DNA from 2 places in the uncultured Phyllobacterium sp. genome. Region 2 is predicted to be linked to the other one. Evidence: riboswitches for the same ligand, from Rfam matches in the RefSeq annotation. Region 2 holds a riboswitch; the other holds the start of a gene.

Region 1 (5,215 bases), on a different contig from region 2:
GCTGCCTTCCTCCATTTAAACCCCCCCCGCCTATGCCCGCGGACTTGCCTCGGGGCAGATAACCGGAATGAAAAGCAGCCGGGATCGATAGTCAACCGGATTCGCACATCACCCTGCAAACAGCATGTATATCAGCTACGGCGCATGCGGCCGGCGATGGCGACAATGCCAAGGCCGATCCAGCCCAGCACCGCAATGAGCAGAAGCGGCGCGGCCGGGATCATCAGCCAGCCCAGCACGCCCATGGTGTAAAGCGTATCGCCAATATCAATGCCGGCCAGCAGACACGGGTGAACACTGTTCTCATCCACCGTGCAGCCAAGCGTATTGGCGATCGCATAGGTCACCAGGACCGACAACAGCGGCAATAGCGCAATGAACGTCAGAATGGCGAGCACGACAGCTGCCGCACGCCGTTTCGAGCCGGTTTTCCGAGGCATCGCAAACCTCCAATCCTGCATGACAAATCCCAGGAATACATCTAGGCCCGTCAAATCGGCGTCTTGTCAATCAACCGCGGTTCACGACCGGAAATGTTTGGAGAGTTTCAGGCCCTGCGCCTGATAATTCGAGCCGAGGTCGGTGCCATAAAGGGCCTTGGGCCGCTCCAGCATATGTTCATAGATCAGGCGGCCGACGATCTGGCCATGCTCGAGAATGAACGGCACCTCGTGGCTGCGCACTTCAAGTACCGCGCGGCTGCCGGTTCCGCCTGCGGCGGTGTGCCCGAAACCCGGATCGAAGAACCCGGCATAGTGCACGCGGAATTCGCCGACCAGCGGATCGAACGGCGTCATCTCCGCCGCATAAAGCGGAGGAACATGCACGGCTTCACGCGACACGAGAATGTAGAATTCATCGGGATCGAGCACCAGTTCGCGTGCGCCGCGATCATGGATCGGCTCCCAGAAATCGAAGAGGTCATGCGCCCCGCGCTTGTCGACATCCACCACGCCCGTGTGGTGCTTGCCGCGATAACCGACGAGGCCGTTGGCATCGCCGGTCAGATCGATGGACAAGGCAATGCCGCCGCCCGATATGTTAGGCGTGTCCGACGCCACGAGCGTCTCGCTTGCATGCAGTGCGGTCAGTTCCGTCTCGTCGAGCTGTGCCCGCCCGGTGCGGAAGCGTATCTGCGAGAGACGCGATCCTGCCCGCGCGACAATCGGGAAGGTACGCGGGCTGACTTCGAGATAGATGGGGCCATTATATCCCGCCGGCACCTTGTCGAATTCCTGTGCCCCGTCAACAATGACGCGAGTGAAAATATCAAGACGCCCGGTCGAACTCTTGGGATTGGCCGATGCCGAAACCCCGGCGGGCAGCGCCAGGCTTTCCAGCAGCGGGACGATATAGACACAGCCGGTTTCCAGCACGGCACCGTGACTGAGGTCGATCTCGTGCAGCTTGAGTTTTTCCAGCTTGTTGATGACGGGGGTTCCGGGCCCCGGCATGAAACTGGCGCGCACGCGATAGGCTTTCGTGCCCAGGCGCAGGTCCAGGCTGGCAGGCTGGATCTGATCAGCGTCGAAATCACGCTCGGTTTTCAGTGCACCGGCCTGATGCAATGCCCTGATGCCGCTATCTGCCAGAATGCCCGCTTCACGTATACTCATATCGACCGCCGAAACCTCATATAATTTCCCAAAAGCTTTAGCGTCTCACCCGATTGACGCAAGCCGCCAAGAGGATTAAAGCAATTTTATCCCGTGGTGATTTGGCCGGCCGGCTTGCAGCCACGTTAAACAATTTGCTAAAAGAGGCCCGGTCTCGTCCGGCCTTTTTGCGATTCCCGCAAGGCCGGTTTTTTATTGGCCAGATTCTGGCAGATTGAGAAGACGATGACCACAACCCGTAAGCTGCGCCCCGCGACACAACTCGTTCATGCCGGAACCTTGCGCTCCGGTTTCGGTGAAACATCGGAAGCCCTCTTCCTCACCCAGGGCTTTGTCTATGACACGGCGGAAGCTGCCGAATCCCGCTTCAAAGGCGAAGAACCCGGCTTCATCTATTCACGCTACGCCAATCCGACAACCGACATGTTCGAAAAGCGCATGTGCGCGCTTGAGGGCGCGGAAGATGCGCGCGCAACGGCTTCGGGAATGGCTGCGGTTGCGGCGGCAATCCTGTGTCAGGTCAAGGCCGGAGACCACGTTCTGGCAGCGCGCGCCCTGTTCGGCTCGTGCCGCTACATCATCGAGACGCTCCTGCCGAAATATGGCGTGGACTTCACCCTGATCGACGGCTCCAAGGCCGAGAACTGGGAAAAGGCCATCCGCCCGAACACCAAGGCGCTGTTCCTGGAAAGCCCGACCAACCCAACACTCGAGATCGTCGATATTGCCGCGGTGGCCAAGGTCGCCAATTCCGTCGGCGCCAAACTGATCGTCGACAATGTGTTTGCGACCCCGCTGTTCCAGAAGCCGCTGGAACTTGGCGCCCACATCGTCGTCTATTCGGCCACCAAGCACATTGAAGGCCAGGGACGCTGTCTTGGCGGCGTCATCCTTTCCGACAAGAAGTGGATTGACGAAAACCTCCACGAATATTTCCGCCACACCGGCCCGGGCCTCAGCCCCTTCAATTCCTGGATCATGTTGAAGGGTCTTGAAACCCTGCCTGTCCGCGTCCGCCAGCAAACCGAAAGTGCGGCGAAAATTGCCGACTTCCTCGCGGACCATCCAGCAGTTTCCAGGGTTATTTACCCCGGCCGTGCGGATCACCCGCAGGCGGACATCATCGCCAAACAGATGACCGGTGGTTCCACGCTCGTGGCCTTTGAACTCAAGGACGGCAAGAAGGCGGCCTTTGATTGCGAGAACGGACTGGAAGTGGTGCGAATTTCCAACAATCTTGGAGATTCGAAGAGTCTCATCACACACCCCGCGACAACCACGCACAAAAACCTTACAGATGAAGCGCGTGCAGAACTTGGCATTTCGGACGGGCTGTTGCGCCTGTCGGTTGGCCTGGAAGATGCCGACGATCTGATCGAGGATTTCGATGCTGCCCTCAAGGCAGCCAAGTAAGATAGAACCAATCCCGCACTGAAACCAATTTCAGTGCGGGAACGGTATATTTAAGTATAAACGTTGCAGAATGTTGGCTATTCACATTAAATTTAATCATCTTTATGTATTGTAATGGTTGACGAGACGGCCACGACCCGCAATATCATTGATAAGACAAGGTTTATCATGTATCGCGCAGTCACTCAGAATATTGAAGTAATCGTAGAGCCATTCTATCTGGAGGAGCAGTCCAATCCGGAAGAAAACAGATATGTCTGGGGATACCGGATTACAATCGCCAATGAATCCGACGGCACCGTCCGGCTTCGGGCACGCTATTGGAAAATCACCGATGGGAACGGCCAGATCGAAGAGATTCGCGGCCCGGGTGTCATCGGTGAACAGCCGGTGCTCAATCCCGGAGACTCGTTCCAGTATTCCTCAGGCTGCCCGCTGACAACGACATCCGGTGTGATGGTTGGCCGTTATTCCATGGAAAGCGAAACCGGAAACTTGTTCGATATCGAGATACCGGCTTTTTCGCTTGATTTGCCGGATCAATTGCGGACATTGAATTAATTCTCGACCGGACTGTTGCCTTTGCAGAGCGCAATCGTTGCAAGCGCCATTTTGATCACATGCATGAGTACACGCCCTGATGACCAGCCAAACTGAAATGCCGTACCTGAAGGCGCTTGCCTGCTCCGTCGTTACCTTTGCCATTGGTGTCGGCGCACTTTTTATGGGCTATGCCCTGCCAAGCATTCAGGCCGGCAAGGCCGGCATGCCGGAACTTCTGGCGCTGGCGCTTGTGCCGGGCCTTGTCGTCGGCCTCTTCGCCAAACGTTCGGCGAAGCCGTGGCCGTTGTGGCTGATCATCGGTGCGTTCCTGATTGTCCTGGTTGCCGTCACCGCTGCCCACGAGGCGCTGGTATCCTGGCGGATCGCCAACGGGCTGCTGAAATAACAATTCACGTGCAGCGCTTGTGACGTCGCATTACGCCTTCTTGACGAATTCCGTTTTCAGAACCAGGCCTTTGACCTGTTTGGTGTTGCACTCGACTTCACCCTCGCGGCCGTTCAGGCGGATATTCTTGACGAGCGTGCCCCGCTTGATCGTCTCTGACGTTCCCTTGACTTTCAGATCCTTGATCAAGGTGACGGAATCGCCGTCCTGAAGCTCATTTCCGTTGCTGTCGCGTACGTCCACAGGGGGCAATCCTCGTTTGGATGATCAGTTTTTTGGCAGGAATTCCGCGGGGTCAAACTCGTAATGGGTCGAGCAGAACTCGCAGGTCACGCTGATCTTGCCATCTTCGATGCTGTCCGTGATCTCTTCGGCGGTAAATCCGGAAAGGACGCCTGCAATCTTGTCACGCGAGCAGGAACAATCGTCGTTCACCGGCACGGCGTCGAATACGCGGACGCCGCGTTCATGGAACAGGCGGTACAACAGCCGTTCGGCACCCACCTGCGGATCGGTCAGTTCCGAACTCTCGATGGTCGCAACCAGAGCCTTTACTTCAGCCCAATCATCGTCCTCTTCAATATCGTCCTCATCCTCGTCGGTATCCGGCGCATCGCCCGCAGGCAGATCACGCTGGCGGATGCGCAACTCGGATTCCGGCAGGAACTGCACGATCAGCCCTCCGGCGCGCCATTGCTCGACGGGTTTGCCATCCTCGCCGCGTTCTATGAGCTTGGCGACGGACAGGCGGATATCGGTCGGAATCTGCTCCGACTGGCGGAAATAGGTCTTGGCTATTTCCTCCAGGTTGGAACCGTCGAGTGCAACGATGCCTTGATAGCGCTGGGTGTACTCGCCCTGATCAACCGTCAGCGCCAGCGTTCCCGTCCCCATCAACTGCTCCGGCGAAAGCCGGTGCGCGGCGATCGCCTCGGCCAGCCGGTCTTCGTCATAGCGGGCATAGGCGCGCACCGAATTCGGCGTGCGGAAATCAACCACCAGCATGTCGACAGGCCCATCGGACTGCGACTGGAAAATGAACTTGCCGTCGAATTTCAGTGACGTTCCCAAGAGCACGGTCAGGACAATCGCTTCGGCCAAGAGCTTTGCAACCGGCTCCGGGTAGTCGTGCCGGCTGAGAATATCGTCCAGTGCCGCACCCAATTGCACGGCGCGGCCGCGGGCATCGAGTGTCTCGACTTGAAACGGCACAACCGCATCATCCCCGGCGAAGACG
Region 2 (5,215 bases):
CTTCTGCGTCATGACATTGCGGCCGACCAGCGAGCCTTCGGAGCCGTGCACCTCGAAGCCGGTTTCGGCATATTTCGTGGTGAAACCATCATGGAACTGGGCAATCAGGCCCGACTTGAAGCGCAGCACGCCCATGACGCCATCGGCAAGGCCTGCCTTGCCAAGGCCGCCGATCTGGCTGGCAGCAACCGCCTCGACGGGATCGTCGCCCAGCACATAGCGCAGTGTATCCGTGTCATGCACGGTGATATCCAGAATGACGCCGCCGCCGGCTTCCGGCTTGTCAAGCCGCCAGCCCTGCAGGTGCGGCGGCAGATAGACCGCATGGAAGACCCGGGCGGCGAGCGGCGTGCCGATGCTGCCGGCAGCAATGGCATCGCGCATGGCTGTGTGGCTCGCGGCATTGCGCAGATGATGATTGGTGCCAAGCACCACACCGGCCACACGGCAGGCGTCAACCATGGCCCGCGCATCCGCAAGGCTCATGGCCAGCGGCTTTTCGCACAGCACATGCTTTCCCGCAGCTGCGGCCGCGAGCACCTGATCCCTGTGCAGTTCATTGGTGGTCGAGATGTAGACCGCATCGACATCCTGATCGCCGACCAGCGCATCGAGGGATGTAACGGATTTGGCAATGCCGTGATCGGCAGCATATTTCCGGCCACGCTCGGCACTGGTGCTCATGACGGAAACGATCTCGCCGCCTTCGGCACGGATCGCATCGATCACCCATTCATGCGCAATCGTGCTTGCTCCGATCAATCCCCACCGCGTCATGCCATTTCCTCCAGATGATTGTTCCTGACCGGCGCACCGCAGCTTTGCCGCACCACAAGGCGCACGGATGTCACCAGCGATTCCTGTTCATTGCCGCCGGCATTGATCTGCTTGAGCAGGAGCTGGGCCGCGCGCTGGCCCATGCCCTGCGGGTCGACCGAAACGGTTGTCAGCGCCGGGACGGCGGTCTTGGCCTCGATCACGTCGTCGAAACCGATCACGCCAAAACCCTTGCCGGGCTCGATGCCGACGGCCCGCAAACCATCGCAGACACCGAAGGCCACCGCATCATTGAGGCACAGCGCCGCCGTTGCCCGATCGGGATGGAGCATCATGCGCTCCACAGCGGCAACACCACCGGCGCGGGACGGCGCCGAATGGATGATCAGCGCCTCATCGACGGCAATGTCCGCTTCCTGCAGGGCATCGCGATAACCGCGCAACCGCTCGGCAAAAACCGCGGTATCGAGAAAGCCGCCCATGAAGCCGATGCGCGTGTGGCCAAGGGCAACCAGATGACGCACGGCGGCCTTCGCGCCGGTATAATTGTCGGAAAGCAAGGTGGAGACCTTGGCCCCCGGCAGATTGCGCACCACGACCACCACCGGAATACCGCTGTCGATCAACGGCTTGATATCCGCCGCCTCGGTGCCACGCGCCGGTGACAGGATCATCCCGGCAATGCCGTTTTCCCGCATGGACGCAATAACTTCGCGCTGGCGGTCGACACTCTCGCCACTATGGGCGAGGAACTGCACGTAGCCCGCCGACTGAACGACCATATCCATGCCGACGGCGAGTTCGGCGAAGAAGCTGTTGGTGAGGTCATTGACCACGATGCCGACGATTTTCGAGCGCGCCTGGCGCAGGTTGGCCGCACCGCGATTATAGACATAGCCGAGATCGGCGATGACACTGTTGACCTTCTCACGGGTCTTTTCATTGACCAGCGGACTGCCCTGCAGAACCAGGGACACGGTGGATTTCGACACGCCGGCGGCATGCGCAATATCCACAACGGTTGTCCGGCTTCGGCTCACGGTCTTCCTCCCAGTCAGACGATGGATATAATTGGAACGTTCCAAATATGTCAAGCAGGAAAAATCAAGGACTATCAGGATACATCGTCAGGACAGCACAGGAAACCATGATTTACGGTGACTTTTTGCTCATTTTAGCTCGCTCAGCTGGCGGCTGTTTATTTTTGGCTACGCAAAGGCTCGGATTTTTTCCTCTTGTTTTTTGGAACGTTCCAAATTACAAAGCCCTTCATACGACCGGGAGCGATATGATGAGCCTAGTTCTGAACCTGCCCGCCGCCGATGGCACACTTTCAGCCCACCGCCTTTCCGGCGAGCCGACAGCGCGGCCGGATGCTCCGCCATCCTTCAGCCGTATCGCCTACGCGGCCGCCCATGTGGTGTCAGATCCGCTTCGGGACAGCGCTCCCTGGGGTTCGCCCGCCATCAACTGGGATGCCACCATGGCCTTTCGCCATCATCTCTGGTCACTCGGGTTCAAGATCGCCGAAGCCATGGACACGGCCCAGCGCGGCATGGGGCTGGATTGGGCAGGCGCGCAGGAACTGATCCGCCGCTCGCTCGCCGAGGCGCGCAGCGTGCCGGGGGCCGACCTTGCCTGCGGTGCGGGGACCGACCAACTGGCCCCGGAAGACACCCGCAGCCTCGCAGACGTGATCGCCGCCTATGAAACGCAGATCGGCTTTGTCGAGGCTGAGGGCGGCCGGGCCGTGATGATGGCCAGCCGGGCGCTCGCCAAAGTGGCAAAATCCCCGGATGACTACCGGGCCGTCTACGGCGAAATCCTGCGCCAGACGCGCAACAAGGTCGTCCTGCACTGGCTCGGTGACATGTTCGATCCGCAACTCGCCGGCTACTGGGGCTCCCATGCCTTCGACGACGCATTGGAAACCGTGCTTGCCATCATCAATGACAACAGGGACAAGGTCGAAGGCATCAAGATCTCGCTGCTCGACAACACCAGGGAAATTGCCCTGCGCAACCGGCTGCCCGAGGGTGTCCTGTGCTTTACCGGCGATGATTTCAACTATGCCGAACTGATCGAGGGCGACGGCGCCCGGTACAGCCACGCCTTGCTCGGCATTTTCGATGCGGTCGCGCCGCAGGCCTCGAAGGCACTGGCGCTGCTGGCAAAGGGCGAGACGACGGCCTTCCGCGCGGTGATCGAACCCACCGTGCCGCTGTCCCGCAAAATCTTCGAAGCCCCGACACAGTATTACAAGGCGGGAGTGGTTTTCCTGGCCTGGCTCAATGGTCACCAGAGCCATTTCACCATGCCCGCCGGCATGCAGTCGGCGCGCGGTATCGTTCACTATGCCGATATTTTCCGGCTGGCCGATCAGGCCAATGTTCTCGACAGGCCGGAACTTGCCACAAGCCGCATGAAGAGCCTGCTTCAGCTATACGGTCTCTGATATCCGGCTTCTGCTGGAGTCCTCTTGATCCCGCGGGCCTGCCGGGCGATTGTCCGTGCCGACTCGCTCCATCATCCGGGATTCCCCATGAAGCTGCTTTACCAGACACACTCGCCCTACGCCCGCAAGATACTGGTCGCCATTCACGAAATCGGTCTGGCGGACAGGGTCGAGGTCATCCACCACGAAACCAGCCCAACCCGGCGCAATGAGGCAGTCTATGCGCTCAACCCGCTGGGAAAGGTTCCGGTGCTGATCGGCGAGGATGGCTTTGCGCTGTTCGATTCGGTTGCCATAGCGGACTATCTCAGTACGCTTCCCGGTGGCTCCGCCCTCATCCCGTCAGACGGGAAAGCACGCTGGGAAACACTGCGCCTGCAGGCGGCGGCGCAGGGCATTGCCGATTCCGGCATCGTGGTGCGCTGGGAAACCGAGCGGCGGCCGGAGCCTTTGCGCTGGCCGACCATGCGCGATGCCCAGTTGCAGAAAATCATCGCGGCCTGCGATTTCGCCGAGAAGGAAGCATCCCTCGAGGGCCTGCCGCGCATCGGCGAGATCGCCCTGGCGACAACGCTCGACTGGATCGCGTTTCGCAACGTCTATCCGTTTGCCGAGGGACGCCCGCGCCTTGCCGCGTGGTATGCCGGCTATTGCCGGCGGCCATCGATGCAGGCGACCGCTTTTTCCGGTGAAACGCACGATTGAGGCGGCAGTGAAACACTGTCGCATCTGGCCCATGCGGCGAGCGACAGCCCGCCGCATTTGAATCCGATAGCTATTTGCACAAGCATCCAGTATTGAAGAACCCGTGGTGATTTGGCCGGCCGGCTTGCAGCCACGTTAAAAAACTCGCTAAAGGGCCGCGTGCGGACCGGAAGCGATCTATCGGCTTTTTTTGGTGACCGTGATGCCTATCAAGATTCCTGATAAACTGCCCGCCTTCGATACTTTGGTAAGCGAGGGCGTACGCGTGATGACGGAAGCCGTGGCTATCCGTCAGGATATCCGCCCGCTCCAGATCGGGCTGCTGAACCTGATGCCCAACAAGATCAAGACAGAATTGCAGATCGCGCGCCTGCTTGGCGCTTCGCCGCTGCAGATCGAACTTTCGCTGGTGACCGTCGGCAGCTACAAGCCGAAGAATACGCCCGAAGACCATCTCAGCGCCTTTTATCAGACGTGGGAAAAGGCGCAGCACCGCACGTTCGACGGTTTCATCATTACCGGAACCCCCGTCGAGACAATCCCGTTCGAGGATGTCAGCTACTGGCCGGAAATGCGCGATATCCTGGAGTGGACGCAAACCAACGTCCATTCCACCATGAACGTCTGCTGGGGGGCGATGGCGGCGCTTCATCATTTCCACGGCGTGCCGAAGCATGCGCTTGGCGAAAAAGCATTCGGTGTCTACAGCCAGAGAATCCTGAAAACAGCGTCGCCCTATCTCAACGGTTTTTCCGACGATTTCGCCATTCCGATATCACGCTGGGCCGAAGTGCGGCCGGCGGACATTCTTGCGCGGCCGGAACTGAGGCTGCTGGCACATTCGGAGGAGAAGGGAGCCTGCATTGTCGAAGATCCGCGGTATCGCCGCCTTTATGTGCTCGACCATCTCGAATATGATTCCGGTTCGCTGGCCGATGAGTATTTCCGCGATATTCAGGCCGGGATACCGATCAACCTGCCGTTCAACTATTTCCCCGATGACGACACATCAAGGCCGCCGCCCAATCGCTGGCGCTCGCATGCGCATTTGCTCCTGTCCAACTGGATAAACGAAATTTATCAAACGACACCCTTTGATATCGGTTCAATCGGAAAATCCCGATAAACGAAGGCCGGGCCAGCACGGCCGCCCGCCCTTCACCGCTGGATAGGGCAGCGTGGAGCCTATTGCGGCACGGTATCCGATCGGCGCTGGACGGTTTTGGCCATGAAGGTTTCGAGGGCGTCGGCCTGGGCGTCGGTCACATGCAGGCCGAC

What was found. A riboswitch is a leader RNA that binds a small molecule or an ion and turns the genes downstream of it on or off. The one in region 2 is predicted to bind S-adenosylmethionine.
Region 1: linked by a shared signal. The riboswitch ahead of RDL77_RS02435 (O-succinylhomoserine sulfhydrylase) and the one ahead of metA (homoserine O-succinyltransferase) in region 2 are both predicted to bind S-adenosylmethionine.

The regions. Positions count from the first base shown of each region.
Region 1 covers NZ_CABSQF010000003.1:122-5,336, forward strand. Annotated here, with positions in the region: gene RDL77_RS02425 (hypothetical protein) at 132-440, opposite strand; gene RDL77_RS02430 (2'-deoxycytidine 5'-triphosphate deaminase) at 522-1,616, opposite strand; SAM riboswitch at 1,700-1,779, shown strand; gene RDL77_RS02435 (O-succinylhomoserine sulfhydrylase) at 1,842-3,029, shown strand; gene apaG (Co2+/Mg2+ efflux protein ApaG) at 3,198-3,590, shown strand; gene RDL77_RS02445 (hypothetical protein) at 3,670-3,978, shown strand; gene RDL77_RS02450 (alkylphosphonate utilization protein) at 4,009-4,221, opposite strand; gene RDL77_RS02455 (Hsp33 family molecular chaperone) at 4,246-5,215, opposite strand, start outside.
Region 2 covers NZ_CABSQF010000059.1:53-5,267, reverse strand. Annotated here, with positions in the region: gene RDL77_RS22525 (Gfo/Idh/MocA family protein) at 1-777, opposite strand, end outside; gene RDL77_RS22520 (LacI family DNA-binding transcriptional regulator) at 774-1,817, opposite strand; gene RDL77_RS22515 (dihydrodipicolinate synthase family protein) at 2,069-3,232, shown strand; gene RDL77_RS22510 (glutathione S-transferase family protein) at 3,320-3,937, shown strand; SAM riboswitch at 4,031-4,108, shown strand; gene metA (homoserine O-succinyltransferase) at 4,140-5,063, shown strand.